2 regions of the Synechococcus sp. CBW1107 genome follow, and region 1 is predicted to be linked to the other one. Evidence: predicted binding sites of a transcription regulator. Region 1 holds the regulator's gene; the other holds the start of a gene.
The links. Region 1 encodes NtcA, which controls nitrogen genes in cyanobacteria. Its sites were predicted from a motif close to GTANCNNNNGNTAC; they were not measured.
Positions count from the first base shown of each region.

Region 1 (5,144 bases):
ACCGCGACCTGCTGGCCGCCGGCTTCGCCGAGGAACATGCCCGCGGCATCCTCCCCTTCGATTACCGCCAGCACTTCGTGGTGAGCTTCAGTCTGAGGGCCTTCCTGCATTTTCTGGACCTGCGCGCCAAGCTGGATGCGCAGCTGGAGATCCGCCAGCTCTGTGATCTGATGTGGCCCCATCTGGAGTCGTGGGCTCCAGAGATCGCCGCCTGGTACAGCCGCGCCCGCCTGCACAAAGCGCGCCTGGCCCCCTGACCGACCTGTGCCTGGAAGCCCCTCAGCCAGCCCTGCCATGCCACCGCTTCCTCTGCTGCTGCTTCTGTTGCTGATCGCACCGGCGGCTCACGGCCAGATGCTGATCGACGCGATGGGGGCGGCGGCGATCCAGGGAACACTGCAGGGAGCCTCCGCTCCGGGCTACACCAACCTGCTGCGCTCGGTGGAGGGGAGGATCCAGGGCCTTGGCGCCGGCAGCAGCGGCGACTCCTTCGCAGGCCCGTCGGCCGTCCGGAGCTCCACACCGATAGCGCCGGCTTCTGTGGCGAGAAGCGGTCCAGGCGAACCGGGCGCCGAAACCCACTTCGTGGTGAACAGCCGTGTGATCCGCCTCTGCCCGAGCGGGCTCCCCTGCATCGGCCAGGTGCGCCGGGCCATGGGGATGCCCTGAGTCAGGCCTTGGCCAGGGTCAGACCCTGGCCAGAGTCACGCGCTCCGGCTGATGCTGATACTTGCCGGCGCGATCCTGGTAGGTGGTGTCACAGGGATCTCCTTCGAAGAACAGCAACTGGGTGATGCCCTCATTCGCGTAGATCCGGCAGTCCGCACCGGATGAATTGCTGAATTCGAGGGTGAGATGCCCCTCCCAGCCGGCCTCCGCCGGCGTGGTGTTCACGATGATGCCCAGCCGGGCGTAGGTGCTCTTGCCCAGGCAGATCACGGTGATCGTCGGCGGAACCTTCAGCTTCTCCAGGGCCACGCCGAGGCCGTAGGAATGGGCCGGCAGGATGAAGTACTCCCCATCCTCGTCATGGTGGAGGGGGGCGGGCTCCAGGTTGCCGGGATTGAACCGCTTCGGGTTCATCACCGTGCCGGGCACATGGCGGAAGATCAGAAACTCCCGCGGCGAGAGGCGCAGGTCGTAGCCGTAGGAGGAACAGCCGAAGCTCAGCACCGGCCGGGTGGCGGTCTCCGGCTCCAGATGCCTCACCAGGGTGGGCTGAAAGGGCTGGATCATCCCTTCCGCGGCCAGGGCATTGATCCAGCGGTCGTTCTTCAGCATGGGGCACCTCCCCGCCGCAGCTGGGTGACCTGATCGGCCATGGCCAGCAGTTCCAGGGGGATGGACGGTCCTGTGAGGATCACATCCAGGTGGGCTGGCCGTTGCTCCAGGGTGCTGATCACCTCCTCAGCGGCGAGAAAACCCAGCTCGATCGCCAGTCCCAGTTCATCGAGCACCATCAGCTCCACGGCGGCCCCCAGCAACTGGTCGCGGCTGAAGGCCCACACCTCCCGCACGGCGGCATGCACGGGTTCCGGCTCCAGGTCTGCAGGCTGGGTGAGACAGGAGGGCACGGCCGGGCGCAACCACTGCAACCGGCCACAGAGCCTGAGGCTGTGCTCAGGCCCCTGGTCGACCCCCCCCTTGAGGAACTGACTGATCAGCACCCGGCTGCCCAGTCCCGCACTGCGCAGGGCCTGGCTGAACACCCCGTCGAAACTGCCGCGGAACGAGGCGGTGTGCACCTGAAGCAGACCTTCGGGCCTCGCGGGCAGCGGCCGGGAGCGGGGCGGCAGCGGCCGGGACGTCCCGGCGGCGCGCACGGGATGACGCGACTCGGCGGAGGCATTGCGCAGGCTGGCCGTCATCAACACCCCAAGGGAAGCCGAACCCGAATGTAGCGGTGTCCTGGCCGCCAGCAAGGCTGAGCCACCATCCCTAGCGCGAACACCCGTACTGCACCCATGGGCGAAGCCCGGCCGGACCTGTGTGGATGCAATTCATTAGTGTCGGTGACTACAGGGCTCGCCATGGGCGATCCTTACCGTCCATCTCACACCTGCTCCGCCGAAACATGGTTGGCGCGATGCGCGGATTCAGTCGCACGGGCGGCCCAGCGACACCAGCTCCCGTGGGCCTCGCCGCGGCCGCGAGCGGAGCGAGCACGCTCCTTGATGTGATGCGCGGCCTGAGCGGCTGCGTGATCGAAACCGTTGAGCGGGGTAAGACGATCTTCTTTCCCGGTGATCCGGCTGAGCGGGTCTATCTGCTGCGCCGGGGGGCCGTGCGTCTCTCGCGGGTGTACGAATCGGGTGAAGAAATCACCGTGGCCCTGCTGAGGGAAAACAGCCTGTTCGGGGTGCTTTCCCTGCTCACGGGTCAGCGTTCGGATCGCTTCTACCACGCGGTGGCCTTCACCCGGGTGGAACTGGTGGCGGCCCCGGCGGGTTCGGTGCGGCGGGCCATCGAGCAGGACTCCAGCGTGGGCCTGCTCCTCCTGCAAGGCCTCTCCTCGCGGATCCTGCAGACCGAGACGATGATCGAGACCCTCACACACCGGGACATGTCGTCAAGGCTGGTGAGTTTCCTGCTGGTGCTCTGCCGTGATTTCGGAGTGCCCGGGAGCGAAGGCATCACGATCGACCTTCGCCTCTCCCATCAGGCGATCGCCGAGGCCATCGGCTCGACACGGGTGACGATCACCCGTCTGCTGGGCGATCTGCGCCAGGCAGGACTGGTGCAGATCGATCGCAAGAAAATCACGGTCTTCGATCCGGTGGCCCTGGCCAAGCGCTTCAGCTGAACCGGTTGCGACCGCGGTTGATACTGGACCTTCCCGCACGGTGCTGTGTCCGGCTGGCTGCTGATTCTGGCCCTTCTGGCTCTCGGGGGGGTGTTGGCCACCCTGGGGGATCGGCTGGGCAGCCGGGTGGGGAAGGCCAGACTCAGTCTGTTCAACCTGCGGCCACGCAAGACGGCCGTGCTGATCACGGTCCTCACAGGCAGCCTCATCAGCGCCGTCTCCCTCGGACTGATGCTGGCGGTGAGCGAGCGCCTGCGCGTTGGACTGTTCGAACTCGATGCCCTGCAGGCCAGGCTGCTCGACAGCCGCACCACCCTGCGCCGCAGTGAGCAGAACCTGCGACGCAGCCGCCAGGAGCAGGCCAGGGTGGAAGCGGCGCTGCAGCGGGCGCGCCGCGATCGGGAGCAGACCAGGCGTCAGCTCACCGCCGCTGAGATCCAGACGCGCCAGTTGCGCGGCGAACTCAAGCCCCTGCTGGCTCAGCGCCAGGACCTGCTGGTCCAGCGCGACCGCCTCAACCGGGACATCCGCGCCAGGGACCAGGACATCCGCAAAACCGAAACGGAGCTGGCCCGGGTGCGCGGCCTGATCACGGCCGGCGAAACAGAACTCAAGGGACTGGAGGAGAAACTGATCGCGCTGCGCCGCGGCGATGTGGTGATCAGCAGCGGACAACCCCTGGCCAGCGCCAAGGTGAACCCCCGCAACGCAACCGAAGCCAACGCCGCGGTCGTGGCACTGCTGCGTCAGGCCAATCTGAATGCCTTCCAGCGGGTGCTGCCCTCAGAAACCCCCAACCGCCAGATCCTGCTGGTGCCCCGCCAGGACATCGCCACCCTCGAATCTCGCATCTCCAGGGGCGGGCCCTGGGTGGTGAGCATCCTCTCGGCCGCGAACGTGCTGCGGGGCGAGGACCAGGTGCTGGGCTTCCCCGACCTCAGGCCTAACCGCCAGGTGCTGCGCAAGGGAGATCTGATGGCCTCCACCGTGCTGGAGGGCGATGAACGCTCCAGCGAGCAGGTCCGCAACCGCCTCAACCTGCTGCTGGCGGCCTCCTTCGCCAAGGCCCAGCGCCAGGGCTCGATCGCCGACGGTGTTCAGTTCGACGTGGCGGCCTTCAACCGGCTGGGGCGGGAACTGAGCGAGCGCCCCCCCGGGCAGACCGTGACCCTCGAGGCCGTGGCCGTCCGTGACGCCGAGACCCCCGATCCGCTGGTGCTCGACCTGCGCCTGAGCGAAGCCCCAGGCGAGCCACGGCCGGAGCGGCAGGGGCCTGGGCGGGGGCAGCCATGACGCGCCCAGCAGCACCGGGTCTTCCCATCCAGGGTGCCCTGGCGGGGCTCGACCCTGGGCGCAGCAAGTGCGGCCTGGTGCGCACAGACCGGAGCCGGAAGCAGCTGCTCGAAGCCCTGGTGATCCCTCCTGAGCAGGCCTGGAGGCGCCTGGAAGGCTGGCTGCTGCAAGGGGATGTGGAGGCTGTGATCCTCGGCAATGGCACCGGCAGCGCCAGCTGGCGGCAACGGCTGGAGCCGCTGGCGCCCGTGCTGCTGGTGGAGGAGCACGGGTCAACCCTGGCCGCGAGGGCACGCTTCTTTGAACTCCACCCGGCCCGCGGCTGGCGTCGCCTGTTGCCCCAGGGCCTGCGGCAACCACCCCGCGACTGGGATGACGTGGTGGCCCAGCTGCTGCTGGAGCGCCTGCTGGGTCACCCCCTGGCAGCGGCGCCGGAGACACGCTGAAACAGCCCTAGAACTTGGCCCGCACGGTGAAGGCATAGTCGCCGCCCGGTTCGAGCTGATAATCAACCTGGAGCAGGAAGCGCAGCAGCGCATCCTGAATCAGGGCACGACCCAGGGATGGCTCCACCGTCAGCTCTCCCCGCCCGAACGCCCAGCGGAAGGTCCAGTGGAAGCCGCCGGCCGCCACCTCGCCCTCCAGCAGCTGATGACTGAAGCTCTGATGCAGCACCCGCAGCTGGGCGGTGGTGGCGGGCAGGCGGCTCAAGGGATCAGGGCACGGGGCGGCAGAACGAAGTCAGCGTCAGAGAGGGTTGGGCTTAAAGCTGTTCAGACGGGTGCCGGCCCTCTCGTAACCCCAGCGGCGGATGAATCCGACACCGTCAAGCACTTCGGTCAGCACCTGCTGCAGCAACGGCAGCTCGTCAGCCTCGAAGCGGCCCAGCACATGGGAAATCGTACGGGCTCTGCGCAGAGCCGGGTCCAGCGCCGGCGCGCCGATGCCGATGCGCAAACGGGCGAAATCCTGGCTGCCCAGATGGTTGATGGTGCTGCGCAAGCCGTTGTGGCCGCCGGCACTGCCGGAACGGCGCAGGCGCAGGCGC
Region 1 is NZ_CP064908.1:1,139,738-1,144,881, forward strand. It holds gene thyX (FAD-dependent thymidylate synthase) at 1-257, shown strand, start outside; gene I1E95_RS06085 (hypothetical protein) at 295-669, shown strand; gene dcd (dCTP deaminase) at 688-1,281, opposite strand; gene I1E95_RS06095 (cob(I)yrinic acid a,c-diamide adenosyltransferase) at 1,275-1,868, opposite strand; gene ntcA (global nitrogen regulator NtcA) at 2,075-2,803, shown strand; gene I1E95_RS06105 (DUF3084 domain-containing protein) at 2,849-4,096, shown strand; gene I1E95_RS06110 (resolvase) at 4,093-4,542, shown strand; gene I1E95_RS06115 (DUF3146 family protein) at 4,550-4,807, opposite strand; gene pth (aminoacyl-tRNA hydrolase) at 4,844-5,144, opposite strand, start outside.

Region 2 (5,144 bases), 490 kb from region 1:
TCATCAGCCAGTCAACGGCTGGTTCAGCCTGCTGGTTGGGAACGGCGCCCGTGTAGAAGATGTTCCTGGAGCACTCCTGCCCTTCATATTGAATCGGGTAGAAGAGCATATGGTTCTTGGCCTCATACACCGGCAGCATGGCTTTGCGGCTGGCGGAGGTCCAGCCTCCGAACACTACGGCCACCTTGTCGGAGTCGATCAGCTTCTGCGATTTCTCGGCGAAGGTGGGCCAATCGGAGGCACCATCTTCGGCAACAGCGACGATTTTGTACGATTTGCCGTCAACCTTGACGCCGCCGGCGTCGTTGATCTCCTTGATCGCCATCTCTTCGACCTCTTTCAGGGTCGTTTCCGAGATGGCCATGGTGCCACTCAGGGAGTGGAGGATGCCAACTTTGACCTCGCCGTCGAAGTTGCCAGCGGAGTCTCCACCGCCACCGCCACCGCAGGACACCAGAGTGATGCTGACGGCGGAAGCAGCAAGTCCAGCAAACAGCCGCCGAGAGAGATTCTGAACCATTGGTGCTTTGTCAAGGTGAGGGTATGCCGCGATGCTGACGGCAGCTCGGAACTTACGGAGATCGCCCAGGGCGCTATGTATCCGATCGCACGAAACCTCTGTGCTGGCTCAGGGTGTGTGGATTTGCTGGTGAAGCCAGGTCCCTGACTCAGGCCCTTGGGCTGGGTAACTGTTCACGCAGAAAGGATTCGACACGCTCCAGGCCTTCTCCGCTGCGAAGGTTGGTGAAGCACCAGGGGCGGCCCGGTCGCATCAGTTCAGTGTCTCGTTGCATCACGCTCAGATCGGCGCCCACCATCGCTGCCAGATCGATCTTGTTGATCACCAGCAGGTCGGAGCGGGTGATGCCCGGCCCCCCCTTCCTGGGGATCTTGTCCCCGGCGGCCACGTCGATCACATAGATGCACAGATCCACCAGCTCCGGACTGAAGCTGGCCGCGAGATTGTCACCGCCGCTCTCCACCAGCACCAGATCGAGATCAGGGAACTGGTTCTCCAGTTCCTCCACCGCGGCGCGGTTGATCGAGCAGTCTTCCCGGATGGCGGTGTGGGGGCAACCTCCCGTTTCCACCCCGCGGATGCGCTCGGGCTCCAGAGCGCCGGCGCGGGTCAGGAACTGGGCGTCTTCCTGGGTGTAGATGTCATTGGTCACTACCGCCAGCTCCAGCTCCTGGCGCAGCCGCCGGCAGAGGGCTTCAACGAGGGCCGTTTTGCCGGAGCCCACGGGTCCCGCCACTCCAACGCGCAGTTTGCTCATGCTGGTGGGCCGCCTTGAGGGTCAACTGCGAAACAGCCTGGAGTAAAGCTCGGCGTGGTGGAGCTGGCAGAGGCCAGAGCCGATGCCGCCGGTCCATTGCTCGCGGGGATCGGCGAGCGCCAGCTCGCGGCCCCGCTCCACCAGTAACGGTGCCAGGGCCAGCTGCAGCCGTTGTCCCTGGGTGGGCCCAAGGGGCACCAGGCGCACGGCGGCACTGATCTGGTTGGCGCACCAGCCATAGAGGTAGGCCTCCACCAGATCAGGCAGTGGGAGCTCCAGGCAAAGCCCCGCCCAGGCCCAGGCCGCCGGCCAGGCCAGCTCGACGGCAGGCTGCAGCGGCCAGCCCAGCTGCGCCAGCAGCTGCAGCAAGGAGCGTCCCATCTGACGTTGCTGGGACCGCAGTTCAGGCGCTTCGCGCTGGACCAGCAGCCAGCTGTCGAGATCCATCAACGTTGCCCGGGCACGCTGAGCCCCCTCGCTCTCGGCTCCCGCTGCAGCCATGAGCTGGTGCTGGCGCAGGGCCTCCTGCAGAGGGCCCAGGGCCGCCGCCTCGATGCCGATGCTGCCGCGCCGGAGCTCGGCTTCGAGCCAGTCCTGCAGAGCCCTCGCCGTGGTGATGGTTCCCCTCTGCACCAACACCTCCAGCCCCTCCGAGTAGCTGAACGCCCCCACAGGCAGGGCGGGGCTCACCAGTTGCAGCAGATGCAGCCCGGCGACACTCATCGCGGCTGGTCGCTGTCGTGGTTGTGGTCGCCACTGTGGGCGTGGGAGTGGTTGTGGGATTCACTGGCTGTGGCATAGGCACCAGGTTCCGGCAGAAATGGCGCCAGTCGGTGCTCGATCAACAGGCCCCGTTGCCGCATCAGCTCCTCCAGTACCCCGTCCTCCAGCAGTCTCAGTTCCCCTGAGCGCACTTCCAGCGACACATGGCGGTTGCCCAGGTGGTAGGCGGCCTGCAGCAACGTCAGGGGATCCGGGCTGCGCACCACCAGCACAGGCTCAGGCGCCGGCACCACCACCACCACCAGGCTGCGATCGGCCGGCATCAGCCGCTCGCCCGGCTCCAGGGCCGGTCCCCGCGGGAGATGCAGCAGCAGTTCACGGCCGCAGGAGGTGCGTCTCCGCCCGCGCAGGCTGGTGCGCTCCTGGGCGCTCATGGGCAGATGCAGCACGGGCACATCCCCGTCCGGCTCCTGCTCCTGGCCGGAGGGCTGATAGCGCAACTCCAGCTGCAGCGGTGGTGAGACGGGTGGTGAGCTCGAGCTCGGGGGCGTGGACACAGGGCCATCACCCTCACAACAAGGCGCCAGCCTCCTCAGACCGTGGAGCAGCCCCTGTGGCGATGGCTACCAAAACCGCCCTTGCGGCCTGGGTCAGGATTCTCCGGATGGTGCCGACTGTCCTGGAGCGCAACTGTCCATGCTGAGCGCCCCCCCGAAGCCCTGGTGTGCGGAGGCCCGCCTTCACTTCCATCGAACGGCAGAGCGTGGCACCCAGTACCAGGGCGGCGCCACGGCCCCCCTCAAGATCCAGAGGGCCTTCGCCCGCGCCGATGGCCGCTGTGAACTGCCGCTGCTCCACACCGGCGGTGGTCTCGTGGGAGGGGATGAGCTGAGCATCGAGGTCGGGCTCGGGCCCTTCAGCCGTGCCCTGCTCACCAGCGTCGCCGCCCAGAAGGTGTACGGATCGGTGGGCCGCTCCCGCCTGGCCCCCCGCGGCAGCTGGAGCCGCCAGCGGCTGAGCGTCGAGCTGACGGAGGGGGCCGACCTGGAATGGCTGCCCCAGGAGGTGGTGGTGTTCGCAGGAGGCTTGATCGAGCAGAGCTGCCGGGTGGAGCTGGCCGAGGGAGCCAGCTGGCTCGGGGCCGACGTGGTGCGCCTGGGACGCAGCGCCGACTCCGAAACCCTGGGGGACGGCTGCTGGCGCTCCCGCCTCGAGATTCGCCGACAGGGGCGCTGGAGTGTTGTCGATCAACTGGAGCTCACGGGAGAGACCTTGCGCTCCCCCCACGGGCTGGGGGGGATGCCCGTGTTCGGCAGCCTGGTGTGGGCGGCGCCGGCGCCGGTGCCGGACGCGCTGCTGGACCTCTGCCGAGCCGATCGGACCGGGCTGGAGGGGGAGATGGCCTGCGGCCGGCTCGATCAGGGGCTGGTGGCTCGTTACCGGGGCGGCTCCACCCAGGCGGCCCGCTGGTGGTTCACCCGCATCTGGGCCCGGATCCGCGCCGAGCGTGGCCTGGCGCCGCCGGTTCTCCCGAGGGTGTGGCCGTTCCAGGAGGATCCCTGGCTGGAACCCTCGGACAGGATCCCCAGTCTTCGCGAGGCCCACACGGCGGACTCCAGCTGATCTCAGGGCTCATCGGGGCCGGCAGGACGGCTGGGGCCAGCGCCGCATCACCACAAGTCCCAGCACCACGAGGACAGCCGGGATCAGGCCGATGCAGAGGCGGATCATCACCAGGGCCGGACGGGGCTGGCCACCGACCAGCCCAGCCACGTAGCCGCTCCAGCTGAGCAGGTTTCCCAGCAGGAAGACCGACACGGCGCTGCCCAGCTTCTGGGTCATCACCATCCAGGCGGTGAACAGTCCGGCCGGCCGCTCCGGATCGGCGTCGATCGCGTCGGGCAGCAACGACCAGGGCAGCAGGTAGGCGGTGGCGGCCCCCAGGCCCAGCAGAATCACCACCCCCACCAGCAGTGAGAACTTGAGGCCGTTGCCCCCGGGGGCCAGCGGGGCCGCGGCGGCATCCAGCGGCACCAGCACCATGGCCAGGCCGCCCATCGCGATCCAGAGGCCACAGCCCCAGCGCAGGGCGACCAGCCGTCCCTGCCGGGCCGCCAGCCGGCTCCACAGCTCCAGGCCGGCCATGGCGCTGAGCTGGAAGGGGATCAGCATCCAGGTGCTCCAGGCCTGGGGCAGATGCATCACCTCGGTGAGATAGAGCAACGACACGGGCTGCATCAGTTGCAGCGCTCCCCAGAGCAGGAGGTACAACCCCACCACCCGCAGGAAGCGGCCATTGCGCCGGATCCGCCCCAGCTGGGCGGTGATGGGCTCGGGCGACCCCGAGGGCCGGCGGCACACCCGTGCGGCCGGCGCCAACCCCCAGGCGGACAGCAGGGTGCCGACGACCACCACCGCTCCGGCGGCCACTCCCATCGCCAGGTAGCCCGGGGCGCCATAGCCCACCAGCAGGGCCCCGAGCATCAAGCCCAGCAGGCTGCTGAGAATCGAGCCGGTGAAGCGGGCCGCGTTGAGGCGGGTGCGCAGCCGGGTGTCCTCGCTGAGCTCGGTGGCCAGGGCGCAGAAGGGCAGGTTCACGCCCGTGTAGGCAGCCATGAACACCACGGAGATCAGCACGAACCAGCCGAAGCGCAGCAGTTCACCGCCAGGGGGGAACCACCACATCAGCGCCATGCTCAGCCCGAGGGGCACCGCACTCCAGACCATCCAGGGGAGGCGGGGGCCGAAGCGGCTGCGGGTGCGGTCGCTGAGCCAGCCCAGCAGCTGATCGTTGATGGCGTCCCAGAGCCGCCCCACCATCAGCACCAGGCCCGCCAGCCAGGGGGGCAGCCCGGCGATCTGGGTGTAGAAGACGAACAGATAGAAGCCGATCAGGGCCGCCGCCAGCCCGGTGCCGGCGTCACCGAGGCCGTAGGCGAGCACCGTCCGGCGACGCAGGGTCACCGGCAGCTCCATCAGATCGATCGGCTCGGCCATGGCGGTGGGGCTGCGGACACTCCGGGCATGCTGCTCTCCAGGCCCTGAGCCGGCGGTGAAAGTTCCTGCTGAACCTGGCGGCCTGCCGGACCACTGCCAGAGTGATGGCGGAACGCCCCCGCCCATGTATCTCACTCCCCAGGAGAA
Region 2 is NZ_CP064908.1:1,634,076-1,639,219, forward strand. It holds gene urtA (urea ABC transporter substrate-binding protein) at 1-520, opposite strand, end outside; gene ureG (urease accessory protein UreG) at 669-1,277, opposite strand; gene I1E95_RS08460 (urease accessory protein UreF) at 1,299-2,000, opposite strand; gene ureE (urease accessory protein UreE) at 1,997-2,557, opposite strand; gene I1E95_RS08470 (urease accessory protein UreD) at 2,697-3,623, shown strand; gene I1E95_RS08475 (MFS transporter) at 3,633-4,997, opposite strand; gene I1E95_RS08480 (urease subunit gamma) at 5,122-5,144, shown strand, end outside.
Region 2: the regulator NtcA is predicted to act here: its motif matches at 2,614-2,627, upstream of ureE (urease accessory protein UreE).